Regions from separate parts of the Anoxybacillus sp. P3H1B genome, predicted to be linked through region 1. Evidence: predicted binding sites of a transcription regulator. Region 1 holds the regulator's gene; the other holds the start of a gene.
What was found. The regulator CtsR, encoded in region 1, represses protease genes until heat stress. The targets are predictions, from matches to a motif close to ATGGTCAATAAAGGTCAAACA.
Positions count from the first base shown of each region.

Region 2: a site for CtsR is predicted at 6,014-6,034, ahead of AT864_RS04515 (ATP-dependent Clp protease ATP-binding subunit). Genes of this name have one in related genera too.

Region 1 covers NZ_LPUG01000025.1:18-9,667, reverse strand. The annotation lists gene ispF (2-C-methyl-D-erythritol 2,4-cyclodiphosphate synthase) at 1-48, opposite strand, end outside; gene ispD (2-C-methyl-D-erythritol 4-phosphate cytidylyltransferase) at 53-739, opposite strand; gene AT864_RS14665 (PIN/TRAM domain-containing protein) at 764-1,858, opposite strand; gene radA (DNA repair protein RadA) at 1,969-3,354, opposite strand; gene clpC (ATP-dependent protease ATP-binding subunit ClpC) at 3,437-5,869, opposite strand; gene AT864_RS14650 (protein arginine kinase) at 5,856-6,956, opposite strand; gene AT864_RS14645 (UvrB/UvrC motif-containing protein) at 6,959-7,504, opposite strand; gene AT864_RS14640 (CtsR family transcriptional regulator) at 7,520-7,981, opposite strand; rRNA gene rrf (5S ribosomal RNA) at 9,541-9,650, opposite strand, start outside.
Region 2 covers NZ_LPUG01000011.1:76,163-85,812, reverse strand. The annotation lists gene AT864_RS04540 (Ger(x)C family spore germination protein) at 1-344, opposite strand, end outside; gene AT864_RS04535 (spore germination protein) at 359-1,873, opposite strand; gene AT864_RS04530 (methyl-accepting chemotaxis protein) at 2,026-3,642, shown strand; gene AT864_RS04525 (hypothetical protein) at 3,797-4,825, opposite strand; gene AT864_RS04520 (FixH family protein) at 5,151-5,885, opposite strand; gene AT864_RS04515 (ATP-dependent Clp protease ATP-binding subunit) at 6,088-8,232, shown strand; gene AT864_RS04510 (PaaI family thioesterase) at 8,327-8,743, opposite strand; gene AT864_RS04505 (ABC transporter substrate-binding protein) at 9,151-9,650, opposite strand, start outside.

The DNA.
Region 1 (9,650 bases):
GCCTGTTACTAATTGATGAACGTCAAATCCTTGCCCTATCCGAAACATATATTCACCTTGCTTCCTTTAATGATAAAATCGCTTCCGCAAATAGTAAGTCATCTGGCGTTGTTAATTTAATATTTCGATAATCTCCCTCCACAATTTTCACTTTTTTTCCCATCCGTTCAACAAGACTGGCATCATCTGTTCCGATATACCCTTCTTCCTGTGCCCGTTTATGCGCTTCTAAAACAAGGGAAACACGAAAAGCTTGTGGAGTCTGTACAGCCCACAAGCTAGAGCGCTCCACCGTTTCCTCAGCCATTCCATTCCTAACTTTTTTAACGGTGTCTTTCATAGGTACAGCGGGAATTGCCGCACCATGCTCTTGCGCTTCCTTCACTAATTCGTGTATTTTTTCTAGCCTAATAAACGGGCGGGCACCATCATGAATGAGGACAATCTCACCTTCTTTAACTGCCTGCAACCCATTGTAGACGCTATGTTGCCGTTCGATGCCACCACTGACGATCGAGATCACTTTTTTGATCCCGAACTTTTTCAGTAGCTCAACAAACAGCGGTCTTTCCGTTTCGTTTACTACCATAATAATTCCGCGACAATCGTCATCTTGTTCAAACACCTTTAACGTGTGTATAATGACAGGCTGATGCTGCAATTCAATAAGCAGTTTGTTCATGCCAGCCTTCATTCGCTTTCCCTGTCCTGCTGCCGGAATGACTACTTGATATAACATATGACTTATTCTCCTAGTCTACACTTATAATGCCTTTTGGAGAAGCTTGAGCTTCGCAAAAATCATTCTCCCTGCTGAAGTTTGTAACACACTAGTGACTAAGACGTCAACCCGTTTGCCTATATAATCTCTGCCATCTTCGACAACAATCATCGTTCCGTCATCTAAATAGGCAACGCCCTGGTTATGCTCTTTTCCATCCTTAATGACTTGTACATTCAATTCTTCTCCCGGTAAAACAACCGGTTTAACTGCATTGGCCAAGTCGTTTATATTCAGGACTCTCACATTTTGCAGTTCACAGACTTTATTTAAATTGAAATCGTTCGTCACGACCACTCCTGATGTTAATTTCGCTAATTTCACTAGCTTGCTGTCCACTTCCTGAATGTCATCAAAATCGCCTTCATAAATCTCTACTTTCATTTCCAATTCTTTTTGAATGCGATTCAAAATATCAAGCCCGCGGCGGCCGCGATTTCGCTTCAGTACATCTGAGGAATCAGCAATATGCTGTAATTCTTCTAGAACAAAACGAGGAATAACAATCGTTCCCTCTAAAAATCCTGTTTGGCAAATATCAGCAATTCGTCCGTCAATAATCACGCTTGTATCAAGAATTTTTAAAGTACTGTTTTTTTGCTTGTCGCTTTCTTCTTCTGTTCCTTTTTTCTTAGACATGCGACTAGAAATGGAAAATAAATTCATCAACTCATGGCGTTTCTTAAATCCTACCTGAAACCCTAAATAGCCAAGCAAAATCGTTAAAAAAACTGGCAGCACGGTATTAACGACTTGAAATTGAAATGCTTTAAGCGGCATCACCACTAAAAATGCAACAAACAATCCAAAAATTAACCCTAAGCTTCCAAACAAAATATCTGTGACAGGTGCTTTTACCAGAGATTCTTCAATCCAGTGAATTAAACCCACTACATAATCAACTAGCCAAAAAGTCATGATAAAGAAAATAAGTGCTCCCAAAATCGCCAGCATATATGGATTGTTAAAAAATGAAAGATGATGGATATTCAGCAGTCGAAATATATTCGGAAGAAAAATAATTCCTAAGGTCCCTCCGACGACTAAGAAAAATAATTGGACTACTCTCTTTAACATCATACTTTCACCTCCTCAACTACATTATAAACAGTTTCCAATGTTTGAAACCAATGATAACACAGTTTTTAATCTTTTTTAAAAATTTGATACATGTTTGTAACGTTTATTCATACAGATTTTCTGTCTCCTAACGTGTATTCCAACGCTTCAGCGACATGAGACACCCCGATAATTTCCACTCCTTTTGGCGCCAGCCATCCTCCCAAATTATTTTTTGGAATAATAATACGATGAAATCCAAGCTTTACTGCTTCTTGAACTCGCTGCTCGATACGAGAGACTCGACGTACTTCTCCTGTCAGCCCCACCTCTCCGATGATGACATCTGATGGATTCGTCGGCAGATCGCGAAAGCTGGAAGCAATGCTTACAGCGATGGCTAAATCAATAGCTGGTTCATCTAATTTGACTCCCCCGGCTACTTTTAAATAAGCGTCTTGGTTTTGCAGAAGCAACCCAACTCTTTTTTCTAGTACAGCCATCAGCAATGATACGCGGTTATGGTCAATTCCCGTCGCCATTCTTCTTGGATTGCCAAAGCTTGTTGGGGAAATTAACGCTTGAATTTCCACGAGCACGGGTCTTGTGCCCTCCATTGACGCTACTACCGTTGATCCTGCCACTCCGCTTGATCGTTCTTCCAAGAATACCTCTGAAGGGTTTTCAACCTCTAGCAGCCCCGTTTCTCTCATTTCAAAAATACCAATCTCATTAGTCGATCCAAATCGATTCTTCACTGCTCGTAAAATTCGGTACGTATGATGGCGCTCACCTTCAAAATACAAAACTGTATCTACCATATGCTCTAAAATTCTCGGTCCAGCAATGGAGCCTTCCTTTGTTACATGGCCGACAATAAAAATCGCAATTCCTTTTGTTTTAGCGATTCGCATCAATTCCCCTGTACACTCCCTGACTTGAGAAACGCTGCCGGGAGCTGATGTAATCTCGGCTCGATAGATCGTTTGAATGGAATCAATTACTACAAAGTCAGGTTGAATTTCTTCAATCGCTTGATGAATATATTCCAAGTCTGTTTCTGATAATACATACAGCTCATTAGCGGAAATGCCCAAACGGTCAGCACGCAGCTTCGTTTGCTTGACTGATTCTTCCCCGGAAATATATAGCACCTTATATTGATTCAACGCCAATTGTGCAGACACCTGCAAAAGAATGGTTGATTTTCCGATACCAGGATCACCGCCGATAAGAACGAGAGAACCTTTAACGATTCCGCCACCTAACACGCGATTAAACTCCGCAAGATCCGTTACCATTCTTGGCTCCTGTGCTGTTGCTACGGTTGTAATCGACACTGGCTTGGATATAGAAGAAGGAGCAGTATGAACAAATACTCCCCTTGCTGCTGGTTTTCCTTTCTCAATTTCCTCAATCATAGAGTTCCACGTCTGACAACCTGGACACTTTCCCATCCATTTGGCTGATTCATATCCGCATTCTTGACATACAAATTTCGTTTTCTTTTTCATAACAGCTAATTCCTCTCTATTCGCAAATGCAAAAAGAAGGTATGCGCCAATCTACTTCTGCCGCATACCTTGCTGCCACCTTTTACTGAACGGTTTGTTCTGATAAAACTACAAATTCTCCGTCTTTGACATCTACAATGACTTTTTGCCCTTTTGTGATCGTTCCTTTCAACAGCTCTTCAGATAAGCGGTCTTCAATGTGTTTTTGTAAAGCTCGGCGCAATGGACGAGCACCATATTCTGGGTCATGTCCTTCTTCAGCAATTTTTGCAATCGTTTCTTCCGTCAATTCTAATTCAATATCTTGCTCTGTTAAACGTTTTACAAGCTGATCGGCCATAAGATGAACAATTTTTGCTAAATGTTGTTTTTCTAATGAGTGGAATACAATAATTTCGTCAATACGATTCAAAAACTCTGGACGGAACGCTTTTTTCAATTCATCCATGACTTTACCCTTCATGTCTTTATATTTCTGGCTTTCATCTTGAACATTAAAGCCTACATACTTATTTCGTTTCAGGGCATCAGCTCCCACATTGGATGTCATAATCACAATCGTATTGCGGAAATCAACCGTTCTTCCTTTTGAATCTGTTAAACGTCCGTCTTCTAATACCTGCAGAAGAATATTAAATACATCTGGATGTGCTTTTTCCATCTCATCCAATAAAACGACCGAGTATGGTTTACGGCGAACTTTTTCTGTCAATTGTCCTCCTTCTTCATATCCGACATATCCAGGAGGAGAACCAACAAGTCGAGAAGTAGAATGCTTCTCCATATACTCGGACATATCGATGCGAATCAACGCATCCTCATCTCCAAACATCGCTTCTGCCAGTGCTCGTGCTAACTCTGTTTTTCCTACCCCAGTTGGTCCAAGGAAGATAAATGAACCGATTGGACGCTTTGGATCCTTTAATCCTGCACGGGCGCGTCGGACCGCCTTCGCCACTGCTTTCACTGCTTCTTCCTGTCCAATCACTCGCGAATGCAAAATTTCTTCAAGCTTTAACAACCGTTCTGTTTCTGTTTGCGCCAATTTCGATACAGGTATTCCTGTCCAGCTAGATACAACCAAAGCAATATCCTCTACTGTTACTTCCGAATTTTCCTGACCTTGCTTTTCTTTCCAAGCGCGTTTTGTTTCTTCTAATTCCTCACGCAAACGTTGTTCCGTATCGCGCAATGAAGCAGCTTTTTCAAATTCCTGACTCTGAACAGCAGCGTCTTTTTCTTTACGAACCTCTTCTAACTTTTGTTCCAACTCTTTTAAATTAGGAGGAGCGGTAAAAGAACGAAGACGCACTTTTGAGCATGCCTCATCAATTAAATCAATGGCTTTATCTGGGAGAAAGCGATCTGTAATATATCGATCTGATAGCTTCACTGCTTGAATAATTGCTTCATCAGAAATCGAGACACGATGATGCGCTTCATATCGGTCACGTAACCCTTTTAAAATTTGAATGGACTCTTCAACAGTCGGTTCATCAACATAAATTGGCTGGAAACGACGTTCTAGCGCAGCATCCTTCTCTATATATTTCCGGTATTCATCTAACGTTGTAGCACCGATACACTGCAATTCACCACGAGCTAATGAAGGTTTTAAAATGTTTGAAGCATCAATAGCTCCTTCCGCTCCCCCTGCGCCGATGAGCGTATGCAGCTCATCAATAAATAAAATAATATTTCCTGCTTGACGAATTTCATCCATAACTTTTTTCAAGCGGTCTTCAAATTCACCGCGATATTTGGTTCCGGCAACAACTGTCCCCATGTCTAACGTCATGACTCGCTTGTCTCGTAACGTTTCAGGAACTTCATTATTGACAATTTGCTGCGCCAATCCTTCTGCAATCGCTGTTTTACCTACACCGGGTTCACCGATTAATACCGGGTTGTTTTTCGTGCGTCGGCTTAATACTTCAATTACACGTTGAATCTCTTTACTTCTTCCAATGACAGGATCTAAGCTGCCTTCGCGAGCAATGGCTGTTAAATCGCGAGCAAGACTGTCTAACGTCGGTGTACTCACATGGGAAGCACTGCCTTGGTGTCCGGAAACAGACTCATTGCTTCCCAATAGTTGTAACACTTGTTGACGTGCTTTATTCAAGCTTACTCCTAAATTATTGAGAACACGAGCGGCGACTCCCTCTCCTTCACGAATTAAGCCAAGCAAAATATGCTCTGTACCTACATACGAATGTCCAAGCTTTCTGGCTTCATCCATAGAAAGCTCAATCACTTTTTTGGCACGTGGCGTATAATGAATCGTTTGCGACACCTCATGTCCTCGACCAATCAATGCCTCTACTTCCTTCTGAATCTTTTCTGGTCCTAACCCCAAAGCAATTAAAGCTTTAGCGGCAATCCCTTCCCCCTCGCGAATCAATCCAAGCAAAATATGCTCCGTGCCAATGTTATTGTGACCAAGACGTACCGCTTCTTCTTGAGCTAAAGCCAACACTTTTTGCGCCCGTTCTGTGAATCTACCGAACATCATTTTCATCACCCTCCATTGCTTTTCGTTCTTCCATTTTTAAACGTTCTCGAATCAAAGTAGCTCGAAGAACATCCCGTTCATTAGGTCTTAATGCTCCGCCAGCATATTGCTGCAAGAATCCCGGCTGCATTAAAATCATCAGCTCATTTAGAATGCTCCGAGAAATGTTTTTAATATACCCTAAATCAATTCCCAAACGTACATCCGATAAACATTGGGCCGCTTCCTTCGATTCGATAACACGGCAATTGGTCAAGATGCCATAGGAGCGAAAGACTCTGTCTTCTAATTGTATGTTTAAAGTTTTGACTAATGCCTCTCTTGCCATTCTTTCCTGAGCAATTAATTGTTGAACAACACTTTTTAAATCCTCCACAATATCTTCTTCTGATTTGCCAAGCGTAATTTGATTTGATATTTGGAATATATTCCCTAAGGCCTCACTTCCTTCTCCATACGTTCCTCTTACCACTAATCCTAGTTGGCTAATGGCTGGAATGATTTGGTTCATTTGCTGTGTTAGAGTCAGAGCCGGTAAATGCATCATTACCGATGCTCTTAATCCTGTTCCTACATTTGTAGGACAGCTTGTTAAATAACCTTTCTTTTCATCAAATGCGTAATTGACATGCATTTCAATCCAATCATCCAGCGCATTGGCCATCTCTAAAGCTTCTGTCAGTTGCAGTCCTGGAAATAAACATTGAATACGAATATGGTCCTCCTCGTTAATCATAATGCTTACCTCTTCATTTTCCGACAGCAAGCATGCTCCGAATGGGCAATCTTCCGCTAAATGTGGACTAATTAAATGTTTTTCAACCAATACCCTTTTTTCGATCGTTTGGAGCTCATTCATTTTTAAAAGCTCAAATCTACCAACTACAGGATGTGATTGGCGTGCAAATGTCTGTTCAAATTGCTGTACGATATGCTGGGCTTCTTCGTTGCCAAAAACAGTGGGAAACTGGTAATCTACAATATTCCTTGCAAGCCGAATCCGACTGCTCAATACAATGTCTGAGTCCGGACCTTCTTGGTTCATCCAAGAGCTTACTGCTGTATTCAAAAACTTCTCAAGCGACACAATCAGCCCTCCTCCCCATGTTTACTTACACGTGATTCAAGCAAACGAATTTGATCGCGAACTTCAGCTGCTTTTTCAAACTCTTCTCTGGCAATAAGCTCTTGCAGTTTTTGTTTTAAATGAGCGATTTGTTTACGAATATAAATACTGCCACCGATTCGTCTTGGAATTTTCCCTGCATGAGTAGTATTGCCACTATGAAGTCGTTTCAATATCGGCTGCAGTTGTTTAGCGAATGTATGATAGCAATGAGAGCAGCCAAAACGGCCAATTTTGGCGAATTGATTATATGTCATGTTGCAGCGTTCACATTGCAAAATTTCAATGCTTTGAAATGCATTTTGCTTGGCTCCCTTTGTAGGAGCTTCAAAATTTAATAGACCTGCCAATAAATTTTGCAGAGAGAATCCTGCATTTCCATGAAACATAAAAACGTCCCCGTGCTCTTGAGCACAATGTTCGCAAAGATGAAATTCTGTCTTTTCACCATTGATAATTTTCGTAAAATGCATCGTGGCCGGTCTCTGCTTACATTCTTGACATATCAAAGATCTCACCTCTTTCTATTTATACTTCAAAGACATTAACATGGCTTTTAACATTCTAGCTCTCAACTCATCTCTTTGAGGCAAGTCAATATATAAAACAGATCGATCCATTACGCTCAACATAATATTTGCCTCTCGTTCAGAAATGACTTTTTCTTCAACAAGTCGGCGAATAATATCCTCTGCACTCGATTGACTGACATGATGACGAATTAAAGATAATAGCTGATCAATTAATTGCGATTCATTTTTTGTTTTCACTTTTATAATTCGAATATAGCCTCCACCGCCGCGCTTGCTTTCTACAATATAGCCTCGTTCCAAAGTAAAGCGTGTATTAATGACATAATTAATCTGTGAAGGAACGCACTGAAATTTATCGGCGATTTCACTTCGTTTAATCTCAACAATTTCTTGTTCACTCATATTTAAAACTTGCTTTAAATATTGTTCGATAATATCAGAAATGTTTCTCACCCTACCCCTCCTTGCTTAGGTAGTTGACTTTGACTATATTTGACCTTAATTTTACTATATAGCAGATATAAAAAAAATGCAACAAACAAGAGCAGATAATCATATGATTGCCGATTTTCCGAATTTAAAACAAAAGCAGTATGAATTAATTCGATAACATATGCTAAAAATCCTTTATATCAAGAAAAAAGTTATAATTATGAAGCAAGGACATATCTCAACATGACACATGCTCAAAGATCCATCTTTGAAGCAGTAAACCATTCAACGATGGAAACAGACACCAGCACTTTTTTAGAGTTTTCGCATGTGCAGCAAAGCATATTCAATCCGTAGAATATGTCAATTAAGCTGTTTTTGAATGAGAGAGAAGCACAGGAACCGAGGAGTTTGACGTGGTCATTCACATGATTTAACGTTTAATATGCTCGAGGATATGATATGGGGTGAATAGAGGTTCAAATTTTAATCAGTGAAAACCAATCGTATCGAAAAAACGAAATGTACAATTTTATTGTGAATATGTCGCAAAGCGCATCATAAATGAATAAAGACATATAAAAACCCACTCACTCCCTTGAAAATCCTATACAGCGACCAATAAGCTCCAAAGAGTGGACATTATGCGTTCTAATTTGATTAAAGAACATGCATGTAGGAGATGAAATCTCTTTTGATGCATTCTTCCAATAGATCCATCGGCTTTCTTTGTTTGGCACGCCGTATACAACAGAGAGGCCGCCGATTTTAAAAAGGCATTACTCAGGTGCTTATTTTTAAAAACGTATTTTGCGCTCGATTCGTTGCGAGAGTTGATGTGAGTCCTTCAGTGGTTTGATTATTGTCGCCGCCTTTGTAGACTAACAGCGTTCTGCATGTTTCGACGCTTTCTCGTACAAAACAATGGTTTCAAGAGCAAGAGTTTCCGGAATCTCATGCTCAACTGCTTATGCATTTAAGTGTCAAGCAGCCTTCAGCTGTGTGGATTGACAATATGGCACTCCGAAGCAGCCCCTATGATTCTCAAATGATGGGAAGGATGATGCCCACTCTTATCACTTGTTTAAGGGCTATCAACTTTATACAGGTATCACCGCAGGCGAAATCGTGGTCTCCCATATGCTTACACCCCCCAATCGACATGACGCGGCAGTCACGCCAGAGGTTTTTTGAGCTCTCAAAGACTGGAACATTCGGTTTGCTTTAGGAGATGCCGCCTATGACAGCAAGAAGGTTCAAACTATCGCCCGCCGAGAACATAGGAGTGTTTTTGGGTCACCTCGAAATCAAAAGAACGAATATGACTCCAGGGTTGTTGAAGGTGACATTTGGAAAACAGTTATGGGGCTTGCATACCAACATTGAACGAATAGGCCATCAGCTCAAAATGAAAGGACAAGGATCAGCATGAGTTATGGAGGTTATCGCCATCCGTTGCATGGTCAATAGTATATTTTTATTTAGCAACACCATCATTAGTAGTGTAAAGCATTTACAGATGGTTTCAATATATTAAACAAAAAAGCATGTTTCATAATGAAACATGCTTTTTATATACAGCCTAGCAACGTCCTACTCTTGCAGGGGCGTTAGCCCCAACTACCATCGGCGCTGGAGAGCTTAACTTCCGTGTTCGGGATGGGAACGGGTGTGACCTCTCCGCCATCGT
Region 2 (9,650 bases), on a different contig from region 1:
TTGTTGTTCCTTGCTAAGCTATGAACGATTTCGGCAATGCCTTGCTTAGCAAACTGTTGTCCAAAAAGCACAAGCCGTATTTGCCCTTCTTCAATCGGCAAGGCTGATTTCGACGAAAGCCGCGGAATTAAATCATACGTCGTCGATGATTCCGTCGTTAAAATGTCCGGCTTCGTCATCGGTCCTTGCTTAAATGTCGGATAGATGGCTGTCCCTGTGTATTTGCCATTTTTCACATCATACCCCATCGCATGAATAATTTGAATTTGGTCAACGATGCGGGAGCTTTTACATCCAGAAAGCACTAAGAGAGCGACCAACATGAAATAGAGAGCTCGTTTCATCAGCATCTCCTCTTCTACTCATCAATATCTTTTTTCTTCTTCGCTTTTTTTGGATCATATCTCCATAATGTCAAAGGCCGTAAATAACTTGGACGTTTTACGGTCAAATGATAAGGAGAACGAATAAAGCTGTCTGCAAAATCTTTAACCCGAAACGGATATAGAGGAACGAGATAAGGACTTCCGAACGACTGTAGCTTGCCTAAATGAATCAGAAGCAAACAGGCGGCGAAAACAATGCCGATTCCTCCCCAGCAGGCAGCAAATAAAATAATCGGAAACCGAATAAACCGAATCGTATTCGACATTTTATAAATTGGCGTCGTGAACGAAGCAAGGGCGCCTAATGCGACGATAATCAACAAAATATTACTTGTAAGCGCCGCTTCCACGGACGCCTGCCCAATGACAATACCGCCGACAATCCCCAGGGTCTGGGCTACTTTTGTAGGCAGGCGCGCCCCAGCTTCACGCAAAAGCTCAATCGTAATTTCCAGAAACAACACTTCTAATATCGGCGGAAAAGGAACGTTGGAACGAGAAAAAATAATCGGACCCAGCAGATCCTTCGGAAGCATTTCATAATGATAGGTTAAAACCGCCACATAAATGGGGGATGCCAAAATCGAAAACATGACTCCGATCATTCGAATCAAGCGAAAAAATGAACCAAGAAGCCACGGCAAATAATAATCTTCCGGAGAGGTAAAAAAATCAAATAACGTCGAAGGCCCTGTGATGACATATGGAGAGCCATCGGAAAAAATCGCAACCCTTCCTTCAATTAACGCATATACGATTTTGTCCACCCGTTCACTTGATACAAATGAAGGAAAAGGAGATGAAGAATTGTCTGATAATATTTGTTCAAATAGCGATGTGTCAAACATAATATCAAACTCGATTTCACTTACTCTCTGCACGACAGTCTGTAATGTTTGTTCATTAACAATTCCATCAATATAAGCAATAACGACTTTCGTTTGTGACATCGAACCGATCGTTAATTCCCGAAAGACAAGATGAGGAGTCACAATTTGGCGGCGTAATAAATGTAAATTAGTTCCAATATTCTCAACAAATCCTACTTTTGGACCGACCACGCTAAACTCATTTTCCGAATCATTATTTGGCCGTAATCCTAGATTTTCGCTGGCCAAATTAACAAGGGCGCAGTGGTCCGCGACTCCTTTCAGCTGAATCATCGCAAATCCCTTTAGCAGCTTTGCTTCAATCATCTCAACATCTGCCGTCACCTCGATTCGCTGTACAGGGATAATTTGCTGCAAGTCTTCCAGAGCAAGAGAAGCATAAGACGATAAATCCCGCTGCAACCGGCAAATCACCTGCTGTTGCAAGAGCTTTGGATCAATCAATGAATCAAAATAAGAAATGCAAAAATGATATCCGTTTGTCTGGAATTCAACCGTAGCAAAGTCGCTCGATTGCTTAAAAATTTGCAATAATTGCGGCAGCGTTTTTACTTGTTGCTGCTTACCGTTTTTAAACATAAATGAAAAAATAGACATGGTCATCCCCTCAAGCCTTCATTAATCAAACAAGCATTTATTTGCTAGTCTCCCTTGATTTTGTTGTTTTATGCATAGACATCCTTTTTCCTAGGTTGATAAATCTAAATTTTCAGTATATATTGAAAGAAATAAGAACGGAGGGGGACATAATGAATCGACTACTCAAAAAGAAAGAGGCACAAGATGCACTGAAAAAAGTTGTTCAAGTGTCTGAACAAATTCGGCAAAAAATAGACAAAACCAAGCCTCTTGAACAGCAAATGGATCGCATTCGCTCATTTCTTGATGAACAGCTGCAGCATGATGAATATTTTGTTATCGTTGATGAAAGAGGCTATGCCATTGTCCACACGAATCGGCTGCGCGAAGGCCGAACGTTTTCTGATGAAGTTGGTCAAAAAGCTGCTCAAACAACCGAACCGCTTCTGCAAGCGTACAAGCGTGATACCGGTGAGCTGCTCATCGATGCAAGTTGCCCTCTATACATAGACAGCACAGGCAAGCGATTAAATTTGCGAATGGGCAGATTATCTTATCAGTCTACTTTGCAAATTCAATTAGCATGTCTATCGGCCATTCCGGCCACCATCAGCTTTTTTATCGCTCAACTGCTCTCTTTATCGCCACTATTCATTTGTAGCTTAACGATCGTAATCAGCCTTATTCTCCATACCTTCCTTTATCGAGCGATCATCAAAGAATGCCGCCACTGGTACTATGTCACTCGCACCGTTTCGTCAGGAAATCTTGACGCGCAAGTACAGACAGTTCAAAAACGAACGATATTTCATCAAATTGGGTATGAGCTTAACAAAATGATTCTAGGTATGCGCACGATTTTAGCAGAATTAGCCAAAGCTACCCAAACCGTAAGCAAAGTAGGCGAGCAGCAAACAAATGAAACGAGACGCCTTTCAGAGTCGTTTGACGAAATTGCCGCTGCGATGGAAACATTCCGCGAAGGGGCGAAGCAGCAAACCGCATCAGTAGAACATGCCAATCAATTTGTCACTAAAATGCTTGAAGAAGTATGGGATATGCAAAAAGAGTTTGAAAGCGTTGTTAACCATGCGAGAGAAGTAACGGAATCGATGCGCCAAGGAAGCCGCTTGCTTGAATTGACAAAAGAGCAAATGGATGGGATGCAGCATGATATGCAAGAGACGGCTTCGCTCATCTACTCCGCTTCTCAAGAAGCCAATCAAGCCGTGGGAATTGTTTCGGCCATTACAGCGATTGCCAAGCAAACAAATTTGCTTGCGCTAAATGCTTCGATTGAAGCATCAAGAGCTGGAGAAGCTGGAAAAGGATTTGCCATTGTCGCTCAAGAAGTCAGAAAGCTGGCGGAAAACACTAACACCTTTTCCGCACAAATTTTATCTTCGTTGCAAGAGATGAGGCATTTGCTGGATCGTGCAGTGGAAGCGGTTCAGCAAAACGGGCAAACCGCTGCCACCACTATGCATTCCTTTTTAAAAACAAATGAAGCGATGAAATCATTTTTGCAAGTTTTTTCACAAATGAATGACCTGCTGCTGCGTAGCCGAAATCATGTGGAGCAGATTACGAACCATGGTGATGAATTAAAACAAACGATCGAAGAAGTGCATAGCATTGCTAAAGATTTTACCAATATGGTTCATGAAACAACTTCAGGATTGGAACAGCAAACCATTGCCATTCATGAACTGGCCAAGGATGCCGCTGTTTTATCCACCTCTGTTCAACAGCTGCAACAAATCGTCACCCGCTTCCAGCATTCCTAGTTTATACTAACCGTTTGTCGAACGCTTCACGGCTAAAAACGCCCATTATCTGAGCTGAGCGAATCGCACAAATGCCCTATCTTTTTTAAAACCAAAAGGCTTGGCTGCACCGCCAAGCCTTTCATTTTTTTGAAAAGCAGATTTTTGCCGCATCCTATTTTGGCGTCTGAGGAATTTTGCGAAACAAAAGCAAAACAAGAAACAAAAGACTGATATATCCAAACAAAGGATATAAGAATGAGAGCAAAGATCCGTAGCGAAATGAACTGATCGTATACAAAATCAAAAACAAAATCGCCAAAAACAACGTCGAGGAGAATGCCTGAAACTGTCGCTGCAGCCCAAATACTCCACCAATGATGGACGTAAAAATCTCGCCATAAATAATGAATAAATACAACCAATAAAAATACGTAAAAAACGTGCGAACAATTTCAGCCATAGGAATTTCATAACGCAATACATGCGGAAAAGACAGCAAAACAAAGTGGCTGCTCAATAAAATGCTCGTTAGCAATATCCCGCCAAGCAACGCTCCCCACTTGACCACTCGATCGTCCTCTGCTTCAGAGGCGAGCGGAACAAGAACCGGCTGCGCCATCGCTAAATTAAAGGCCGCATAGGAAAGAGGCGAGAAAAAAGCACTCCAAGAGGAAGGAGAGGAGCTAGAAGGACCGCACCATTCTCCCCCAAGCAGTAATTTCCCTAAAAGCACAAAGCTAAATAGGATCATCATCGGAACAACGAACACATTCACGGCAAATAAGCCTTTTGCATCATAAAGCATCACGGCAAACACAAGAACGATCGTCGCCAGCATCCCTAGAGGCTTCGGCAATCCGAGCTGCTCCTCAAATAACGCTCCTGCTCCTGATAGCATCACAGAAGTCACGCCAACAATCATGATCGTCATAATGAACGTAACGAATGTGCTGGCCGTTTTGCCAAACAAATAATCATTCAATTGCTTGTACGAGGAAGCCCGCAGCGCTCTCGCCATCATCATCATCCGCATTCCTAGCCATGCAAACAGCCAACCGCTAACCAAAACTCCCATCGTTCCAATTTTTCCGTATTGTGTAAAAAAAGCAATAATCTCTTTTCCTGTCGCAAATCCCGCTCCAACGACAGTTCCTACGTATACAGCAGCAATCTGCCAAGCTGCCAGCCATCTTTTAATCATTTTCTTCCCCCTGTCTCTCTTTTCCCTAAGCTTATCGTGGCAATCCATTATTTATTGAAAATACAAGCTCACGAGGCTGAGCACCGAGCTTTTCTCCCCTCTCCTCAATCAAAGCTTCGAGCCCAGCAATCCAGCCGTTAGCCATCGCCCTAAACGCTATCTCCATTTCGATTGCAGGCTGCTTATAAGCAATGGCAGAACAGTGTGGAATGAGCCGTGGATTTGGTTTGATCAGTTCGCTAATATGCTTGGTTATATATATGAAAAAAAGGACAAAGAAAGACGAAAAGAAAATAGAAAAAAGGAAGCCTTTGGGGCTTCCTTTCTATTGAACCATCACTTGCTTTACTTGATGTTCATGCAATTCGTTCGTTTCGACATGCACTTTAACTGAAAACGTTCCCTTTTCTTTAAATACCGTTTTCGCCTGGTACTTTCCACTGCCTTGTTCATTCGCATCGATAAACTCATGCTTCATCTGGTCCTTCCAGATTTCAAAACGAACTTTTGCCGCCGTAAGTGGCTGGCCATTATACGCAATATCGGCTACAATTGGTTCCTCCTTGTTGACTGTAAACATCTGTGGATGCAACGTTACAGCCACACCAGCAGCATCGTCATGGTGCGAATGGTCAGAACCGCTTTCTTCATGCTCCGATGCGGAACCAGCATTGTCACCTACAATCACATCTGTTTTGGGCATATTATGCATATTGCGAGCTGTAACATGGGCTACAACGGAATATGTCCCTACCTCGGTAAATGTTTTTTCAATAGCGTATTTTCCATTTCCTTTGCTCTTGGCTGAAATCATTTCATGCTGGTCGTTTCCCTGCTTCCAAATTTCGAACTTCACCTCATCCGCGTCGTTCACTTTTTCCTTTCCATATGTAACAATACAAGCGATTTCTGTTTTTTTCTGAAGCTCAATTGGCGACTTCACATCTATTTTTACATCTAAAATGGCAGGTTCATCAGCCGATTGATCTTTCGTTTGGCCACATGCCGAAATCAATAACACCACCATCATGGCAAGCATCAAGCGAATATAAACTTTCATCTTCACGTTCCCCCTCTTTCTTCTCTCATTGTCCACTATATCACACCTCTTTCTAGCTACAAATCATTGTTCACATTTTTTTCAAAAACATTTCACCAATCGCACAAAAAATTTATAAAAACCTCTTGAAAGTCAAAAAAGGTCAAATTATAATAAAGTTAAAGTCAAATATAGTCAAAGTCAAAAAAGGAGGTTATGCCTCATGCTTTGCCAATTATGTCAGCAACACAAAGCAACCGTATTCGTTCAGATGCAAATTAATCATGAAAAAAAGCAGTTGCAGCTTTGTCATGAGTGCTATACAAAACAAAAACAAGAATTGACCATTCCAATGAATTTTGAATTCGGAACATTTCCGTCCATTCCGCTAGATTCGTTCTTTTCAGGAAATCTGGCGGCCGATTCAGCATTCTCTTCTTCGGCAAATCCAATACCAATGACGCCATCGCACAGAGGCGGCGGCTTTTTAGATCAATTTGGTCGCAATTTAACCCAGTTAGCAAAGGCCGGATTGATCGATCCAGTCATTGGCCGCGACCAAGAAATTGAACGAGTCATTGAAATTTTGAACCGGCGCAATAAAAACAATCCTGTGCTGATTGGAGAGCCGGGTGTCGGAAAAACAGCGATCGTCGAAGGATTAGCCTTAAAAATTGCGGAAGGACGCGTTCCAGAAAAACTGTTAAACAAAGAAGTATATTTGCTTGATGTCGCTTCTCTCGTAGCCAATACTGGCATTCGCGGGCAATTTGAGGAGCGAATGAAGCAGCTCATTGCCGAATTGCAACGGCGAAAAAATATTATTCTTTTTATCGATGAGATTCATTTGCTAGTCGGAGCCGGCTCTGCTGAAGGCTCCATGGATGCAGGCAATATTCTGAAGCCGGCTCTTGCCCGCGGCGAACTTCAAGTTGTTGGAGCAACGACATTAAAAGAATATCGACAAATTGAAAAAGATGCTGCTCTTGAACGTCGCTTCCAGCCTGTTATTGTTCATGAGCCAACAGTGGACGAAGCCATCCATATTTTAAAAGGAATCCAAGAAAAATATGAACAATTCCATCGCGTAAAATATACGGATGAAGCGATTCAAGCGTGTGCAGCTTTATCGCACCGCTACATTCAAGACCGCTTTTTGCCGGATAAAGCCATTGATTTATTAGATGAGGCTGGCTCAAAAGCCAATTTACGCATTGCTGCAACAGATGAAAAAAATATTCAACAACGATTGGCCTTTTTAGCGAAGGAAAAAGAAAAAGCAGCGGCGGAAGAAAATTATGAACGCGCCGCTCAATTGCGGGCTGAAGAGCTCCGATTAGAAAAACAGCTGCAAAACCAGCAAGCTGATGAAACACCGATTGTTGATGTTGCTGATATTCAGCAATTAATCGAAGAAAAAACGGGCATCCCTGTCGGCAAGCTCCAAGCTGATGAAAAAACAAAAATGAAGCAGTTGGAAGAAAACTTAGCGAAAAAGATCATTGGACAAGAAGAAGCGGTGAAAAAAGTGGCTAAAGCGATCCGCCGCAGCCGGGCTGGACTAAAAGCGAAAAACCGGCCAATTGGCTCCTTCCTCTTCGTCGGCCCAACAGGAGTCGGTAAAACAGAGCTGACAAAGACGCTGGCAGAGGAGCTATTTGGTTCAAAAGACGCCATGATTCGTTTAGATATGAGCGAATATATGGAAAAGCATTCTGTATCGAAATTAATCGGTTCACCTCCTGGCTACGTTGGACACGAAGAAGCGGGACAGCTAACAGAAAAGGTGCGCCGCAATCCTTATAGCATGATCTTGCTTGATGAAATTGAAAAAGCCCATCCTGATGTGCAACACATCTTTTTGCAAATCTTAGAGGACGGGCGTTTAACAGATAGCCAAGGCCGCACAGTTAGCTTCAAGGATACCGTTATTATTATGACAAGCAACGCCGGTGTTACCGATAAAAAAATTACAGTCGGCTTTGAAAAAGAAAATCGCGTTGGCCAAACAAGCATTCTCGACTCTCTAAGCGCGTACTTCAAACCGGAGTTTTTAAATCGCTTGGATGCCATTATTGAATTTAAAGCGCTGCAAAAAGAGCACATGCTACAAATTGTTGAGTTAATGCTTGCTGAGCTGCAAACAACCTTAAAAGATGAGGGCATTCAGCTTGAAGTATCGCAGGAAGCGAAGGAAAAGCTTGCTGAAATCGGCTACCATCCTTCATTCGGAGCTCGTCCGTTACGCCGGGCCATTCAAGAGCATATCGAAGATCAAGTGGCTGACTTACTTCTTGATCAGGATGAAGTGAAAAAAATTCAAATTACAGTTGAAAACGAGCGCATCGTCGCCCGATCAATAAATTAAAGAAGAGGCTGTCTCAAAAGGGCATTCAAACATCCTTTTTGAGACTAGTCTCTATTTTTTATTTCTCTGTGGAATCCAGGATTTCTCTTTCATTTTATTGTGTAGGAACAGAAACAACTGTTCCTTTCTTCCTATAAACCATCCCTTCGGCGAGAGCAATAATCTCCTCATTATCATTCAAAACAACAATCCGGTATAATCCGAGACGATGTGGGTCCGTTTCTTCCTGTGCAACGGCTATCAGCTTTTCGCCCACGACGCTCGCTTTGATGTAATGCATGGTCATCGTAATTCCAACAGCGATTTGATTATGGGAATTGCTGGCGCAGGCAAAAGCTATATCCGCTAAAGAAAAAATCGCACCACCATTTGTGCTTCCATTAAAATTCAACAAATGGTCTTTAATTTCCATTGAAACTTGCGCATATCCTTGTCTAACTTCATCAATAGAAACACCTAAATATCGAGCGAAAGGGTCTTCCTTCATCTTCTTTATAAGTTCTTCCATCATTTTTTATTCACCCCGCTAATTATAATAGATGAAACTTACCCTTTTAACCTTTATATCTTCAATATGAAGCTCGTGTCGTTTTTGTATCCTAACAACGAACCGCTTCCAGACCCATTTATTAGTCTGAAAGCGGTGTCGTTCGAGCTTTTATCACGTGAATCCATAGCTAAAGGCAGATCCACAGCTTTCTCTCATTTAGCAACTTTTCAAAGACCATTCAGCAAATCTTCACATTTCATTTATAATTTCAATTAAATTCCTGAATATCAGAAATATAGTTACGCATACGCTCCTTGTCTCCTCTTTCATCCCCATTAAACACGGATTCAAGCATAGCACTTATTGGTCCTTACTATATATCATCTAACTCCATGTTTTACATCACAATAATAAAATTATTCGCTTTCTTAATTCTCAAGCAGCGTCCATTTTCCATCTTTGACAACAGCCATAACCATACTATCGGAAGTTAAGCCATTGTGATCATCTGGAGAAAAAGTGAACATGCCTGTTGCCCCAACCCAATTCTTCACTTTGTTTTCTAAGAAATCACGAATAGACTCGCGATCAGTGGCACCGGAACGCAATGCCTCAATGACAAGCATTATATTATCATGCCCATATGCTCCAAAGTTGGTTGGTTCATTCCCATATTTTTCAACATATGCTTTGTGGAAAGATGTGATCACTTCGTACTGAGCATCATCTTTAGGAATTTGCTCAGGAAACAATAGCTTTCCTGTGGGAATAACAACGCCTTCCGCTGCATCCTTCGCTAAATTAATGAAATTTTGATTTGCTATACCATGGCTTCCGATCATCGGTATTGCCATATTCAACTTCTTCATATTACTAGCAATCACCGCAGGACCTGGGTTTGTTCCCCAAACTACAACCGCCTGCGCTC